Regions from separate parts of the Streptomyces sp. NPDC002536 genome, predicted to be linked through region 1. Evidence: riboswitches for the same ligand, from Rfam matches in the RefSeq annotation. Region 1 holds a riboswitch; the other holds the start of a gene.

Region 1 (10,067 bases):
CACTCCGCCAGCGCACGGGAGTTGGCGGCGTATTCGAAGACGATGTCGTACGGAACGTCGATGTGCGTGGAGAGCGGGCAGTACTGACCGTAGATCTCGTCGTGCGTGTACGACTCCTTGGTCATGCCCTGCATGAGCTTCATCATGTCCTCGCCGCTGGTGGTCTCGCTCCAGGTGAGACCGAGACCCTCCAGGTCGGAACTGTCGAGCCGGTAGTTCTGCATGAGGCCGGACTCGTCGGGGACGCGCTCGTACATGATTGCTCCTGAAGAATGCGTGCAAAAGGAACGTGCAAAAGGAACGTGCAGAAAAGAAGTGAAAAGCTGGGCGTGCGAAAGGGAAAGGGGAAGGGAAATCCGGGGGCGGACTCAGCCGGTCCAGCGCCAGACCATGGACGACACCTGCTCGCCGCCGTGGGTGAAAGTGGCGAAGGCGACCACATCGCCGGTGGAAATCTTCTTGTTTTCCAGTGCGTCGGCGAAGGTGACGGGCAGGGAGCTCTGGAACATGTTGCCGTAGACGGAGAGCGTGTCATGGGCGCGCGAGGCGTCGACGCCGATGCGCTTGCGCCATTCGGCGATGTAGCTCTCGTTGGGCTGGTGGGTGATCAGCCAGGAGATGTCGTCGGCCGTCAGCCCGGCCTTGTCCAGTGCGGCCGCGGCCGCCTCCGGCAGGCACTCCATCGTCACGGCCCACAGCCGGGCCAGCATGTTCGGGCTGAACTTCACCGTGAGCGGACCGGTGCCGCGCTCCCAGTGCGGCAGCTCCTGCTCGCCGACGGCGTCCGGCTCGACGCGCAGGGCGCCCCAGTTCTGGCCGAATGCCTGCTCGTGGAGGGAGAGGATGGTCGGCGACCCGGGGGCGACCAGGGTCGCGGACGCGCCGTCGCCGAGCACCCAGGACTCCGGCGACTTCTGGAACTCCGTCAGCCGCGAGATGAAGTTGGTGACGGTGACGATGGCGATCCTGCGGTAGTGGCCCGAGTCGATGAAGGCGCGGGCGGTGTTCAGCGCGGAGATCCAGGAGCAGCAGCCGTTCTCGATGTGCAGGACGGCGGCCGACGTCGCGCCGACCGCGTGCTGGACGGCGGTGCCGATGCCGGGGGAGAAGGCGTCGTTGAACTGGGCCGCGCAGATGATCAGGTCCAGGTCCTCGGCGCGCACACCGTTGCGGTCGAGCAGTTTCTTCAGCGCGGCGGTGCCGAGTTCGGCCGAGGTGTAATCCGGCGAGGCGAATCGCCGCTCGTTCACGCCGGCGAAGAATTTGTGCTCGCTCAGGTCGTGACCGTCGTGGGTGAGCTCACTGTTGCGGACCACTCGTTCCGGCATGAAGTTGACGACGTCAACGATGCGTGTGGAGCTCACTGGCAATTCCCCGTCTTTATCTCGGTGGAGACAGAAAGGGGGGCTCGGCAGGCCCGGGCAAAGGCGTGCGCAAGGAGCTGGACGAACACGACCGCCCCCCGGGTCACTTGCTTGTTCGTTCGGCGTTCCAGATGTGAGCGACTCTATGATCGCGGTGGTAACGGTTGCATCTCGCTCCGATAACGTATTGATTTCGGCTGTAGCGGAATTTTTGATTCCGCAATCCGGGACGATGTGTTCGCGATTGGATGGAACGTCGACTGTGCGGGCGAACGATCGATTAATCACGATCGCGTGCGGGCCCTTTATGTCTGGAGCTCACTCCGTTCAACAAAACGGCGTCCACGACCCGGACACCGCCTGTCCCCGGCACGGTGCCTGTGCCATACTCCTGGCCAGGTCACGAGTGACAGCGACACAGGCCCCGGCCCGCTGTCCGGCAACCCTCCGTCCGTGGCGGGGTGCCCCGGGTGATGACCGGGCCGCAGACCACCGGGTCTGCGGCAAGCGCGGATCCCTCGCCAGGGATCCTGGTCGTCGAGGGAGTTCCTTCCGTGATTCAGCGAATGCGTTAGGGCCTACGGCCCGTTCCCGTGGTCCTGCGCGTGCCTCCGCCGCGCGGGCCGTCTTCGCACACCGTGCTGCGCACTGCCTGCGCACTGCGCCGCGGGTGCGTCGTCCACGCCATCCGCCTGCCCTGCCGGGAGAGTTCGCCATGTCCGCATGCCCTGCCGCCACCGCTGCCGCCACCGCCACCGTCACCGACCCCGCTCCGGCCGACGGCCCCCTGCCCGTCCTCGGGTGTGACGTGCGCGTGCCGCTCGTCACCGGGGGTGAAGTGCCGTACGCCGCCCTCGACTACGCCGCCAGCGCGCCTGCCCTGCAGCGCGTGTGGGACGACGTCGCCGCCTACGCGCCCTACTACGGCAGCGTGCACCGCGGTGCCGGACACCTCTCGCAGCTGTCGACCGACCTGTTCGAGACCAGCCGGGCCGACGTGGCCCGCTTCCTCGGCTGCCGCCCCGGCGACCAGGTCGTCTTCACCCGCTCCACCACCGACTCGCTCAACCTCCTCGCGGCCGTACTGCCCGCGGACTGCCGGGTGTTCGTCTTCGAGACCGAGCACCACGCCGCGCTGCTGCCGTGGCGCGGCGCGCAGGTCACCTGCCTCGATGCGCCGCGCACCCCGGAGCACGCGGTCGAGATCCTGGAGCGGGCACTGGCCGACCGCGCGCCCTACGGGCCGGCCCTGGTCTGCGTGACGGGCGCGTCCAATGTGACCGGCGAGCTGTGGCCCGTGCGCGAACTCGCCGCCGCCGCCCACGCGCACGGCGCCCGGATCGTCCTCGACGCCGCCCAGCTGGCCCCGCACCACCCCGTGGACATCGCCGAACTGGACGTGGACTGGGCCGCCTTCTCCGGGCACAAGCTCTACGCCCCCTTCGGCGCCGGCGTCCTGGCCGGCCGCGCCGACTGGCTCCGGGACGCCGAGCCCTACCTGGCCGGCGGCGGGGCGAGCCGCTCCGTCACCCGGCGGCCCGACGGCGCGCTGGACGTCGAGTGGCACACCACCGCGGCCCGCCACGAGGCCGGTTCGCCCAATGTGATCGGCGCCTACGCCCTCGCCTCCGCCTGCAGGGCGCTCACCGAGGCGGGCTTCGGAACGCTCGTCGCCCGGGAGCAGCGGCTGCTCGCCGCGGTGCGCGCGGGCCTGGCCGAGGTGCCGGAGGTCGGGGTGCTCTCGTTGTTCGGGGCGGACGCCCCGCGCGTGGGCGTGCTGTCCTTCGTCGTCGAGGGCTGGGACAGCGCGGAATTCGCCGCCGCCCTCTCGGCCGAGTACGGGATCGGGGTACGGGACGGGCTCTTCTGCGCGCACCCGCTCGTGCGGGCGCTCCTGGGCGGAGGGCCCGGTGGGTGCGGGGGCGGCGCCTCCGCGGTTCGGGTCAGCTTCGGGGCCGGTACGCCCGACGAGCACATCGAGCGGTTTCTGCGGGCCGTTCGGGAGTTGGTGCGGGCTCGTCGTGGTTGATCGCGCTCACGCGGCGGAGCCGCTGGGGGTACCTCCCAGCGGTAGCTGGGGGAGACACTGCCCCGCGCCCCTTACGGGGCGCGGCCCACGGGGTGCTTAGGAATCCAGGCCGATCGCGAAAGCCGCTTCCAGGTCGTGCTGGGAATACGTGCGGAACGCAATGTGCGTCTCGGTGGACGCCACGCCCGGGACCTTGCTGATCCGGCCCGGGATGGTGTCCGCCAGGTCGTCGTGGCGGGCCACCCGCACCAGGGCGATCAGGTCCTGGGCACCCGTCACGGAGTAGACCTCGCTGACCCCGTCCAGCGCGGCGATCGTCTCGGCGATCTCCGGGATCCGGTCCACGTCGGTCTTGATGAGCACGATCGCAGTGATCACGGTTCGGTATCTCCTTCAGTGGACCTGGCTGCGCTCTTCACTCTAGCCCCACGTCTCCTGCGTACCCAGGCGTAGCCGAACCCGGCCGAGAAGCCCACCACGTGTGCGAGATAGGCGACGCCCGGACGGCCGTCCGCGTGTCCCGCCGCCAGCCACTGCAGAGCGAACCAGAACGGCAGCACGACCCAGGCGGGAAAGCGCAGCGGAAGGAAGAACAGGAACGGGAAGAGACTGGTGACGCGGGCCCGGGGGAAGAGACAGAGGAACGCGCCGAGCACACCCGAGATGGCGCCGGACGCCCCGACGAGCGTCTGGGTGGAGCCGGCGTGCACGGCGGCGTAGCCGAGCAGGGCCAGGACGCCGGTGGCGAGGTAGAAGAGCGCGAAGGCGGAGCGGCCCATGCGCTGCTCCGTCATGGCGCCGAAGACGTGGAGGAAGAGCATGTTCCCCAGCAGATGCAGCCAGTTGCCGTGCACGAACAGTGCGGTGAGCAGGGTCGCGGGCGCGCCCGGGGAGCCGTGCCACAGCTGTGCGGGGACGACGCCCCAGCGCGCGAAGTAGGCGGTCTGCGCGGAGAGGAGGTCCGGTCCGGAGCCGTAGGCGGCGTTCAGCCCCGAGGCGGGGCCGAGGAGGAAGACCGCGCAGCAGACGGCCAGGACCGCATGGGTGACCACGGGGGTCCCGGCCCGGCCCGCCCACCGGGCGGCCGACCGCTGCACAGCCCTTACGATCATGACCAGATCATGGCGTACCTGCCGCAACCGGCACAGAGCGCCTCGCCGGTCCGGCGGCCGGTGCCGGTGCCCCGCCTGTCGTGACCGGCGGGCCGCGTAGGGTTGCGGGGACACCACACGACGAGGACGGACGACATCATGGGCGTTCCCCTGCCGACGGCCACCACCCGGTGGCGGTGCACGCTGTGCGGCAATCTCACGCGGTTCGATGTGACCCGCACGGTCAAGGCCGTCGAATACGTGCACCTCGACCTGGCGGGCGAGCCGAAGGTGGAGGAGCGTGAGGTGGTCAGTGAGACGATCGAGTCCGTGCGTTGCCGCTGGTGCAACGCGGTCGACCAGATCGAGCTGGTGGACCGGCCTGGCGCAGATGTCTGAGGAAGAACGGGAGCGGTAACGGTGGTGGAGCACACGGACGACGGTGCGGAGGCGGCCGGTGATGCCGGCGGCGCCGCCGACGGCGTCACCGAGGTGCTCGACCGTCCGCTGCCCGAGGGGATCCGGCGGAAGGTCGTCGCGCTCGTCGCGGAGGCGTTCGGCGGTCTGACGGTGGCCGAACTTCCGCCCCAGTTGCGGCAGTACGCCCGGTTCACCCCGAGTCGCCGGGCCAAGTTCGCGGGCAATGCCATGGCCGCCGCGGTGGAGGGCGACCCCGCCTTCCGGCAGCGCATCTCGGCCCGGCTGCGCGAGACGGGCTCCGAGCTCGCCGAGGCGCTGGACGCCGGTTCGCCGCCCGCGGCCGCCGACCCGGAGGACGTCGCGGCGATGGCCTTCGTGCTGCGCCCGCCCGGCTGGGTCAAGCTCGTCACCGCCGCCGGCGAGGAGGCGCAGCGCGCGAACGCCGAGCGCGCGGGCGAGGAGGCCCAGCGCGAACTGCGCCGGCTGCGCGAGGAACTGGCCGAGGCCCGTGCCGAGTCGCGCGCCGAGGCCGAGCGGATCCGCGCCGAGCTGGAGGCCTCGCGCAAGGAGGCCGAATCGCTTCAGCGCAAGCTGCGCAGCGCCGTCAGCGACGTGCGCCGCGGCGAGGCCGCCCTGCGCAAGGCGCAGGCCGAGCTGGAGGCCGTCCGGGACGGGGCCGCGGCGGAGCGGGCCACGGCCGCGGGCGAGACCCGGCGCATCAAGGCGCGGCTCGCGGAGGCCGAGGCGGCGGTGGAGGCGAGCCGCCGGGCGGTGCGCGAGGGCCGCAGTGTGGAGGACATGCGGCTGCGGCTGCTGCTGGACACCGTGCTGGACGCGGCCCAGGGGCTGCGCCGCGAACTGGCCCTGCCGCCCGCCTCCGTGCACCCCGCGGACACGGTGGACGCGGTGCAGCCGGGCACGATGACGCCCCGGGACATCGCCGCGCGCGCCCTGTCGGAGACCGACCCGGCGCTGCTGGACCAGCTGCTGGCGCTGCCTCAGGTGCACGTGGTGGTCGACGGCTACAACGTCACCAAGACCGGCTATCCCACGATGCCGTTGGACAAGCAGCGGCTGCGGCTGCTGGGCGGCCTCGCCATGCTCGCCGCGCAGACCGGCGCCGAGGTGACCTGTGTCTTCGACGGCGCGGAGCTGGCCGCGCCGGTGCTGCTGGCGCCGCCGCGCGGGGTGCGGGTGCTGTTCAGCAAGCCGGGTGTGACGGCGGACGAGCTCATCCGCCAGATCGTGCGGGCCGAGCCGCCGGGGCGCCCGGTGGTGGTGGTCTCCACGGACCGCGAGGTGGCCGACGGGGTCGCCAGGGCGGGCGCGCGGCCGGTCGCATCGGCCTTGCTCCTCAAGCGACTTGCCCGTACCTGAGCGTCAAGTGGCCGTCACCGCCCGTGTACCGCGGGTAAAGCTTGCCTCACTGACGAACTTTTTTCACAGGAGAATTTGAAAGGATCTCATTCCGCTCACTAGGGTCGTGCCTCGAACCTTCGCGCGGTGACCATCCATTCGGGATGGCGGTGAAGGTGTCCGAGCAGCTGAAGAAGGAGCTCGACCCCGTGGGTTCCCACCGTCGTCCCAAGTCGCCGAGCCGGGCTCGGGTCACCGTGCTGACCGCCACGGCCGCCGCAGCCGTCGCGCTCACCTCCCAGGCCGCGCACGCCGATCCGCAGATGTCCAAGGCGGATGCCAAGACCAAGGTCGACAAGCTCTACGAGGAGGCCGAGCAGGCCACCGAGAAGTACAACGGGGCCAAGGAGCAGCACGACAAGCTCCAGAAGGAGGTCAGTGACCTCCAGGACAAGGTCGCGCGCGGTCAGGACGAGCTCAACAAGCTCCGCGACAGCCTGGGGCTGATGGCCACCGCCCAGTACCGCACCGGCTCCGTCGACCCCACCCTCCAGCTGCTGCTGTCCTCCGACCCGGACACCTTCCTGGAGAAGGCCTCCACGCTCAACCAGCTGACGGCCAAGCAGGCCGACACCCTCCGGGTGATCGCCGCCAAGCAGCGCACCCTCAAGCAGCAGCGCGAGGAGGCCTCTTCCAAGCTCGCGGACCTGGAGTCCACGCGCAAGGCGCTGGCGGACAAGAAGGACGAGGTCCAGGGCAAGCTGGCCGACGCGCAGAAGGTGCTCGACGGCTTCAGTGAGAAGGAGCGCGCCGAGATCACGGGCGCGGACAAGAACAGCGACAACGGCGGCAGCGGCAAGAGCGGCAGCAAGGGCAGCGGCGACAGCTCGTCGGGCAGCGTGAACATACCCGCCGGATCCGGACGCGGCGGTGCCGCCCTGGCCTACGCCCAGACCCAGGCCGGCAAGGACTACGAGTACGGCGCGACCGGCATGGCCACGTGGGACTGCTCCGGTCTCACCCAGTGGGCCTACGGCCAGGCCGGCGTCTCCCTCCCGCGCACCTCCCAGGAGCAGGCGAACGCCGGCACCCGGATCTACGACCAGAGCCAGCTCCAGCCCGGCGACCTGGTCATCTTCTACGGCGACCAGCACCACGTGGGCCTCTACGCGGGCAACGGCATGGTCTTCCACGCACCCCGCACGGGCCGGCAGGTGCACTCCGAGCCCATGAGCGACATGCCCTTCCAGTTCGGTGTCCGCGTCGGCTGAAACGCCTGACCGCGCCCTCCGTTCGGGCGAATTCCCGCGCCCCGCGACTGACTCCGCGCCCCGCCGGTGACCTGCGTCTCCGGCGGGGCGCCGGTTTTCCCGCCCGCCCGGGTCTTTGAACCCCGGGTGATCGCGCCGCTACCCTCTGGCGCGCGGTGCCCGGCAGTCGTCCGCCCTTCCGGCGGCAGGGTCCGCCCTCAGAGGAAGGGAGTGCGGCCGCCCGTGGCGTTCCATCGCCGTGCTGCGCATTCCGGTCTCCAGCGGACCGTCCGCGTCACCGTCCTGTCCGCCGCCATGGCCACCGCCGCAGCCGCCTTCTCGACGGCCCCGGCGAGCGCCCGGCCCGGGGACCCCGCCACCGACGGCCAGGCCCCGGGGACGGTGAAGGCACAGCTCGACCGGCTCTACGAACAGGCCGAGCGGGCCACCGAGAAGTTCAACGCCGCCGGGGAGCGCGCAGCCGCCCTGCGGCAGCGGGTCGAGCAGGCCGCCGACCGGGTGGCCCGCGGCCAGGAGAAGGTCAACAGGATGCGCAGCGCCCTCGGCATGATCGCCGCCGCCCAGTACCGCCACGGCGCCGTGGACCCGGCCGTCGAACTGCTGCTGTCCTCCGACCCCGACGGCTACCTCGACCGCGCCGCCACCCTCGAACGCCTCACCGGCCGTCAGGCCGAGCAGCTGGACACCCTGCTGAAGGCCCAGCGCGTGCTCCGCCAGGAACGCGCGGACGCCGCCCGCACCCTGGCCGAGCTGGAGGACAGCCGCAAGGCCGTCGAGCAGCACAAGCGCGAGGTCGAGGGCAGGCTCTCCGAGGCCCGGCGGCTGCTCAACGCGCTGCCCGAGCACGACCGCGCGGCCTACACCCGCTCCTCCCGCGGCCAGGAGCGCCCGTCGGGCCCGCTCGGCGGGCTGCTCGGCCCGTCCGCCGGCAGCGCGGTCTCCTCCCGGGGCGCCGCCGCGGCCATGGCCGTCCGCGAGGCGATCGGCACGCCCTACGCCTGGGGCGCGACCGGGCCGGGCTCCTTCGACTGCTCGGGGCTGATGCAGTGGGCGTACGGGCGGGCCGGGGTGGGCCTGCCGCGCACCTCCCAGGCCCAGCGCAACGCCGGCCGCCACGTGTCGCTCGCCGAGGCCCGTCCGGGGGACCTGGTGATCTACCGGGACGACGCCAGCCACGTGGGGATGTACGTGGGAAACGGGCAGGTCGTGCACGCTCCCTACCCCGGCGCCCGGGTGCGGTACGACCGGGCCGACATGATGCCGATTTCCTCCGTCACCCGGCCATGAGCGCGCCCTGACCCCTGCCCGGGCCCGTCCGGCTCGTACGATGCGGGCGTGACGGGCAGGCGGAGGAGCGGACGGCGGGCGGTGTGCGCCCTGGCCGCAGGCCTGCTCACCCTGCAGGGCCTGGCGGGCTGCGGCTCGCCCGACACGGCGGAGCGGACGGACGGCGACACCCGGTCCGTGCAGCGGGTCCTGGACCGCTGGTCCGCCGCCGTGCGGGACCGCGACGAGAAGGCCTACCTGGCCGCCGTGGACCCGCAGGCGCGGGACTACCGGGCCGAGCGGCAGCGGGTGTTCGACCGGCTCGCGGCCGTGCCGCTGGCGTCCTGGGAGTACCGCCTGGTCCGCACGGGCGGCTTCGCCCCCGCCCCCGGGCCGGGCCGCCGGATCGCGGCCGAGGCCGAACTGCGCTACCGGCTCGACGGATACGACTCCGCGCCCGTCGTCGTGCCCGTGCGGCTGACGCTCGCCGGGCGGGACGGGCGCTGGTACGTGGCCGCCGGGGACTCGGCGGGGCGGCAGCTGTGGGAGCAGGGGGACGTCACCGCGGTGCGGGGCGCGCACAGCCTGGTGCTCGGGGTCGGACAGGACCGCGCCCGGCTCCAGGCCCTTGCGGACCTGGCCGACCGGGCCGTGCCGGCCGTGGACACCGCCTGGCGGGGCGCGTGGGCGGGGCGGGTCGTGATCGAGATGCCGGCCTCGCTGGACCGGATGGCGGCGCTGCTGGGGGCGCCGCCCGCCAACTACCGCGGCATCGCCGCGGTCACCACCGGGGAGGTGGGCGGCACGGCCGCCGCCCCCGCCGACCGGATCGTGGTCAACCCCGAGGCGTACGGGGTGCTCGGGGAGTTCGGGCGGCGGATCGTGCTCACGCACGAGACGGCACACGTCGCCACGCGGGCGGCGACGTCCCCCTCGACCCCGCTGTGGCTCTCGGAGGGCTTCGCCGACTGGGCCGCGTACCGGGGCACGGGCCGTACGGCCCGCCAGGCGGCACCCGAGCTCGCCGACGCGGTGGCCGCGGGACGGGGCCCGCAGCAGCTTCCGGGGGACGCGGACTTCGGCTTCACGGGGGAGTCGGGGCGCCTGGCGCGGGCCTACGAGGGGGGCTGGCTGGCGTGCCGGATGATCGCGGAGAAGTGGAACGAGGCCAAACTGGTCGACGTCTACCGGGCGTTCGGCCGCAAGCGCCCGGCGAAGGAGGTGCTGAAGAAGGTCCTGGGGGTCGACCAGGGCGAGTTCACGGCACGGT
Region 2 (6,268 bases), on a different contig from region 1:
GCCTGCTCGGCCAGTTGGGCAGCACGGTCGGCGCAACGGCCATCGGCCCGTCCGGCTGGGCCCTGTTCCCCCTGCTGAAGGGCAGCCACGGCCCGGCCGAGGCGGTGGCGGTCTACGGGGCGGGGCTGCTGGTCGGCTACGTGACGGGCTTCGCGGCCACGTACGTCTTCGGGCTGAGCCGGGAGGCGTTGGCGGAACTGAACGCGTGGTCGCCTGCGGCTCCGCCTCGGCCGGAAAGCCCGAAGGCGGTACCCCCTGGGCAGGGGGTACCGCCTTCGGCTGGACTGTAGCTGCTCCCGGTCACCGGACGGAGTCCGGTGCAGCGTCCCGAAGCGTGTGAGGCCGGCTACGGCCGAGCACTGCGAGGGGCGCGTCAGGAGGATTCAGCTCAGAAGTCCATGTCACCGCCGGGCATGCCGCCCGGAGCAGCCGCAGCGGCCTTCTCCGGCTTGTCGGCGATGACGGCCTCGGTGGTGAGGAACAGCGCCGCGATGGAGGCGGCGTTCTGCAGCGCGGAGCGGGTGACCTTGGCCGGGTCGATGATGCCCTCGGCGATCATGTCCACGTACTCGCCGGTCGCGGCGTTCAGGCCGTGGCCGACGGCCAGGTTGCGGACCTTCTCCACGACGACGCCGCCCTCGAGACCACCGTTGACGGCGATCTGCTTCAGCGGGGCCTCCAGGGCCAGCTTGACGGCGTTGGCACCGGTGGCCTCGTCGCCCTCCAGGTCCAGCTTCTCGAAGACCGAGGAGGCCTGCAGCAGGGCCACGCCACCACCGGCGACGATGCCCTCCTCGACGGCGGCCTTCGCGTTGCGGACGGCGTCCTCGATGCGGTGCTTGCGCTCCTTGAGCTCCACCTCGGTGGCGGCACCGGCCTTGATGACGGCCACGCCGCCGGCCAGCTTCGCCAGGCGCTCCTGCAGCTTCTCGCGGTCGTAGTCGGAGTCGCTGTTCTCGATCTCGGCGCGGATCTGGTTGACGCGGCCCTGGACCTGGTCGCTGTCACCGGCACCGTCGACGATGGTCGTCTCGTCCTTGGTGATGACGACCTTGCGGGCGCGGCCGAGCAGGTCGAGACCGGCGTTCTCCAGCTTGAGGCCGACCTCCTCGGAGATGACCGTGCCACCGGTGAGGATGGCGATGTCGCCGAGCATGGCCTTGCGGCGGTCGCCGAAGCCCGGGGCCTTGACGGCGACGGACTTGAAGGTGCCGCGGATCTTGTTGACCACCAGGGTCGACAGGGCCTCGCCCTCGACGTCCTCGGCGATGATCAGCAGCGGCTTGCCCGACTGCATGACCTTCTCCAGCAGCGGGAGCAGGTCCTTGACCGAGGAGATCTTCGAGTTGACGATCAGGATGTACGGGTCCTCGAGGGAGGCCTCCATACGCTCCATGTCGGTGGCGAAGTACGCCGAGATGTAGCCCTTGTCGAAGCGCATGCCCTCGGTGAGCTCGAGCTCCAGACCGAAGGTCTGCGACTCCTCGACGGTGATGACGCCTTCCTTGCCGACCTTGTCCATGGCCTCGGCGATGAGCTCGCCGATCTGGGTGTCGGCGGCCGAGATGGAGGCGGTGGAGGCGATCTGCTCCTTGGTCTCCACCTCCTTGGCCTGGTCGAGCAGCGCACCGGAGACGGCCTCGACGGCCTTCTCGATGCCGCGCTTCAGGGCCATCGGGTTGGCACCGGCGGCCACGTTGCGCAGGCCCTCGCGGACCAGCGCCTGGGCGAGGACGGTCGCGGTCGTCGTGCCGTCACCGGCGACGTCGTCCGTCTTCTTCGCGACCTCCTTGACCAGCTCGGCGCCGATCTTCTCGTACGGGTCCTCGAGCTCGATCTCCTTGGCGATGGAGACACCATCGTTGGTGATCGTGGGGGCGCCCCACTTCTTCTCGAGGACGACGTTGCGGCCCTTGGGGCCGAGGGTGACCTTGACGGCGTCGGCGAGCTGGTTCATCCCGCGCTCGAGACCGCGCCGTGCCTCCTCGTCGAACGCGATGATCTTGGCCATGTGAAGTGGTCCTCCCAGGACGGGGTGGATTGCTCCGGACCGTGCAGGCGCCCGCGACGGACGGTCTGCGTGCCTCACGGTTCCTTGCCCCGCTTGGCCCGCGGACCTCACCGACGGTCCAAATCTGTCACTCTCACCCGGAGAGTGCTAGCCCAATGATTAGCACTCGACCCCCGAGAGTGCAAGGTCGCCCCGAAGGGGTGTCAGTGAGGGGTGGTGGTCGGGTGACGGGAGGGCGCAAGCGTGTATGACCGCTACCCACACGCACGAGCGCGCATGCACGAGGGGCCCGCACTCCGGAGAGTGCGGGCCCCTCGGCAAGCCGATTGAGCCGGGTGACCGACGCGCGACCGTCAGGCCGTCACCTTGACCATGTCCGCCTGCGGACCCTTCTGGCCCTGCGAGATCTCGAACTCGACCCGCTGACCCTCCTCGAGGGTGCGGTAACCGTCCATCTGGATCGCGCTGTAGTGGACGAATACATCCGCACCACCGTCGACCGCGATGAAGCCGTACCCCTTCTCCGCGTTGAACCACTTGACGGTGCCCTGAGCCATGCCTAACTCCCCTATTACTGGCCCTTGCACAGGACCGCACTTCGCGGGCCCGGGTCAGACCTCACCCCCTGACAGGTGGGGGTGTGCGCCGGAACGCGTCGACCGCGGCTGAATGTATCTGCACGGATGCCGTCTGCAACAGGTCACTCGGACGAGAATTCCGGGCGTGGCCGATCGGAAATAACCGCTGAATCGCGGGGATTATCGGGCAAGCCGGGCCGGGCAAAACCCAACCAACCCGACAATTCGTGCACGCGTTTCGCGCACAACTTGACGGGTTCTCATATGCGTTCGGCAGTGACACCGGAGGGGGAACGCCTCAACTCTATCGCGCTTCAACAGACGGAATCGCCCCGTCCGTTTTACGGGCGGAGCGATTCCGGGGCATTGTGCAGCAACCCTGTGTAAAGGTCAGCCCCCCGCAACGGCGGGAATCACGGAGACGGCGGAGCCGTCCGGGGTGGGCGTTTCGAGCCCCTGCTCGAAGCGGACGTCGTCGTCGTTGACATAGACGTTGACGAACCGGCGCAGCCGGCCGCTGTCGTCGAGCACGCGGGCGGCGATGCCGGGATGCCTCGCGTTGAGGTCGGCAACGACCTCGGCGAGGGTGGCACCGCTCGCTTCGACCTCGGACCGGCCGGAGGTGTAGGTGCGCAGGATGGTGGGGATGCGGACGGTGACGGACATGGGAATCCCTTCGGTTCGGGGTGATCGGGTGGGCGGGGCGCTGTCAGAGGCCCGCAGCGCGGAACGCGTCCAGGCTGGGCCGGATCGTCGCCGTCGGACCGGCCGCCACGGCGTCCAGCGTCTTGAGCCCGTCTCCCGTGTTGAGGACGACCGTGGTGAGGTCGGGATCCAGCTGACCGTTCTCGATCAGCTTCCGGGTCACCCCCACCGTCACCCCGCCCGCCGTCTCCGCGAAGATCCCCTCCGTCCGCGCCAACAGCCGGATCGCGTCGACCACTTCCTCGTCCGTCACGTCCTCGACCGCCCCGCCCGTCCGCCGGGCGATGTCCAGCACGTACGGCCCGTCCGCCGGGTTCCCGATCGCGAGCGACTTCGCGATCGTGTCCGGCTTCACCGGCCGCACCACGTCGTGGCCGCCCTTGAAGGCCTGCGAGACCGGTGAGCACCCGGCCGCCTGCGCGCCGAAGATCCGGTAGGGCCGGTCCTCGACGAGGCCCAGGGCGATGAGCTCCTTCAGCCCCTTGTCGATCTTCGTCAGCTGCGAGCCGGAGGCGACCGGCACCACGATCTGGTCCGGTACCCGCCACCCCAACTGCTCGCAGATCTCGTACGCGAGGGTCTTCGAGCCCTCCCCGTAGTACGGGCGCAGGTTGACGTTGACGAAGCCCCAGCCCTCGCCGATCGGGTCGCCGATCAGCTCGGAGCAGAAGCGGTTCACGTCGTCGTAGGTGCCCTCGATGCCGACGAGGTCGCCGCCGTAGACCGCGGCCATGACGACCTTGCCGGCCTCCAGGTCGTGCGGGATGAACACGCAGGAGCGGAAGCCCGCGCGGGCCGCCGCGGCGCCCACCGCGCCGGCCAGGTTGCCGGTCGACGAGCACGAGAGCGTCGTGAAGCCGAACGCCCGCGCCGCCTCGACGGCGATCGCGACGACGCGGTCCTTGAAGGAGTGCGTCGGGTTGCCGGAGTCGTCCTTGACGTACAGCCCGCCGGTCACGCCCAGTTCGCGTGCGAGGTTGTCGGCCTGGACGAGTTGAGTGAAGCCCGGGTTGAGGTTCGGCCTGTCCGCCACGTCCGCGGGTACGGGAAGCAGCGGGGCGTAGCGCCAGATGCTCGGCGGACCGGCCTCGATCCGCCGGCGCAGCGCCTCGGGGTCGCCGGCCGGGAGGTCGTAGGCGACTTCGAGCGGGCCGAAGCACGCGGCACAGGCGAAGACGGGACCGAGCGGGACGCGCTCGCCGCACTCGCGGCAGGACAGTGCGACGGCGGGACCGAACACCGGACGGGTGGTAGCACTTTCAACGGCTTGCACAGCCATGGAGGCGAGGCCCTTTCTCCTCATCTTCCCCGCGGCGAACCTCGCCACGAGACGGAATTGGCACCTTCCCCGCCGGGAGCCTCGCGTCTGCGACGGAGACCGGCTGGAGGGTTGCCGGGGCTTCAACGGGCCGTGTCCCTCTGCCCCTCTGGATGAGCGGTATGGCGCTGGGCATGGCCCAGGCATTTGTGCGCGTGGCGACCCCGACATGCGACGGCCGTCCGCGTTGTTCAAGACTGTAACGGAAGGGGCGGGGCCGTGAGAGGGCCGTCCGAACCGCGAGATGCATCACATCTCACGCACAACGCACCGGACACACAAGGAGTCGTACACGTGCTGGAAGAGGTGGAGCGCTGGCTGGACCACCGCTCCTGGACCGCAGCAGACCGTCCGCTCGACCAGCTGCTCGCCGCCAAACGCGAGACCGGGACCACGGTCAGCGTGGTGCTGCCGGCGCTGAACGAGGAGGCGACGGTCGGCGCCATCGTCGCCGCGATCCGTGCGGAGCTGATGACGGAGGCAGTGCCCCTGGTCGACGAGCTGGTGGTGCTCGACTCGGGCTCCACGGACCGCACCGGCGAGGTGGCGGCCGCGGCCGGGGCCCGGGTGGTGCACCGCGACACGGTGCTGCCGCGGCTGCCCGCGCTGCCCGGCAAGGGCGAGGTGCTGTGGCGGTCGCTGCTCGTCACGAGCGGGGACGTGGTCTGCTTCGTGGACGCGGACCTGCGGGACTTCTCCGCCTCGTTCGTGTCCGGGATCGTGGGCCCGCTGCTGACCGACCCGGACGTGCAGTTCGTCAAGGCGATGTACGACCGCCCCCTCGGCGACGAGTTTGATTCGCCCGCCTCCGGCAGGACCCCGGCCCGCGGCGGCCGGGTGACCGAGCTGGTGGCCCGCCCGCTGCTGAACCTGCACTGGCCGCAACTGGCCGGGGTCGTCCAGCCGCTGGGCGGCGAGTACGCGGCGCGCCGCTCGCTGCTGGAGCGGCTGCCGTTCCCCGTCGGCTACGGCGTGGAGCTGGGCCTGCTGGTGGACGCGCTGCACACCGTGGGCCTGGACGCGCTGGCCCAGGTGGACGTGGGCGTACGCAAGCACCGCCACCAGGACGAGCAGGCCCTGGGCCGGATGGCCGCCGCGATCTACCGCACCGCCCAGCTGCGGCTGGCCCGCGGCCACCTGGTGCGGCCCGCGCTCACCCAGTTCGAACGCACCGCGGACGGCTTCGTCCCCAGGACGTACCCGGTGGACACGGAGGAGCGGCCGCCGATGGCGGAGATACCGGAGTACGTACGGCGGCGGGCCGCGTAGGGCGTACGTTTGAGCGGTTCGCCGGACGGCAAGGCTGCGGTCATGGTCGCTGAGCACATGCACTTGCACATGCCGCCCGCGCAGATCGTGGTCGCCTCCAACCGCGGCCCGGTCTCCTATGCGCTGCAGGCGGACGGCTCGCTGGCCGCGGGCCGGGGCGGCGGCGGCCTCGTCTCGGGCCTGAGCGCGATCGGGCAGCAGGGGGACGGCGGCGGCGGGGCCGTCTGGGTGTGTGCGGCGCTCGGCGAGGGTGACCGCGAGGCGGTGCGCCGGGCGGGCCGAAGACTCGCCCCGGACGACACCGGCGGCCAGCAGGTACGGATGCTGGACATCCCGCCGGGCACCTTCGCCGCCGCGTACAACGGCGTGGCCAACTCGGTGCTGTGG

Evidence for each region. Region 1 has a riboswitch for S-adenosylmethionine ahead of ACWD4B_RS21270 (aminotransferase class V-fold PLP-dependent enzyme). Riboswitches for the same ligand answer to the same signal wherever they lie in the genome.
Region 2: it holds a riboswitch for S-adenosylmethionine, as region 1 does, so the genes downstream of both, thrC (threonine synthase) here and ACWD4B_RS21270 (aminotransferase class V-fold PLP-dependent enzyme) in region 1, are expected to answer to the same signal.

The regions. Positions count from the first base shown of each region.
Region 1 is NZ_JBSFWU010000057.1:23,336-33,402, reverse strand. Features, by position in the region: gene ACWD4B_RS21280 (hypothetical protein) at 1-257, opposite strand, end outside; gene ACWD4B_RS21275 (3-oxoacyl-ACP synthase III family protein) at 369-1,364, opposite strand; SAM riboswitch class IV at 1,763-1,880, shown strand; gene ACWD4B_RS21270 (aminotransferase class V-fold PLP-dependent enzyme) at 2,080-3,393, shown strand; gene ACWD4B_RS21265 (Lrp/AsnC family transcriptional regulator) at 3,490-3,771, opposite strand; gene ACWD4B_RS21260 (rhomboid family intramembrane serine protease) at 3,768-4,505, opposite strand; gene ACWD4B_RS21255 (hypothetical protein) at 4,644-4,883, shown strand; gene ACWD4B_RS21250 (NYN domain-containing protein) at 4,908-6,281, shown strand; gene ACWD4B_RS21245 (NlpC/P60 family protein) at 6,470-7,531, shown strand; gene ACWD4B_RS21240 (NlpC/P60 family protein) at 7,754-8,818, shown strand; gene ACWD4B_RS21235 (hypothetical protein) at 8,867-10,067, shown strand, end outside.
Region 2 is NZ_JBSFWU010000097.1:5,903-12,170, reverse strand. Features, by position in the region: gene ACWD4B_RS27990 (PTS transporter subunit EIIC) at 1-290, shown strand, start outside; gene groL (chaperonin GroEL) at 389-2,011, opposite strand; gene ACWD4B_RS27980 (cold-shock protein) at 2,365-2,568, opposite strand; gene ACWD4B_RS27975 (MoaD/ThiS family protein) at 2,980-3,255, opposite strand; gene thrC (threonine synthase) at 3,299-4,573, opposite strand; SAM riboswitch class I at 4,591-4,732, opposite strand; gene ACWD4B_RS27965 (glucosyl-3-phosphoglycerate synthase) at 4,907-5,881, shown strand; gene ACWD4B_RS27960 (alpha,alpha-trehalose-phosphate synthase (UDP-forming)) at 5,924-6,268, shown strand, end outside.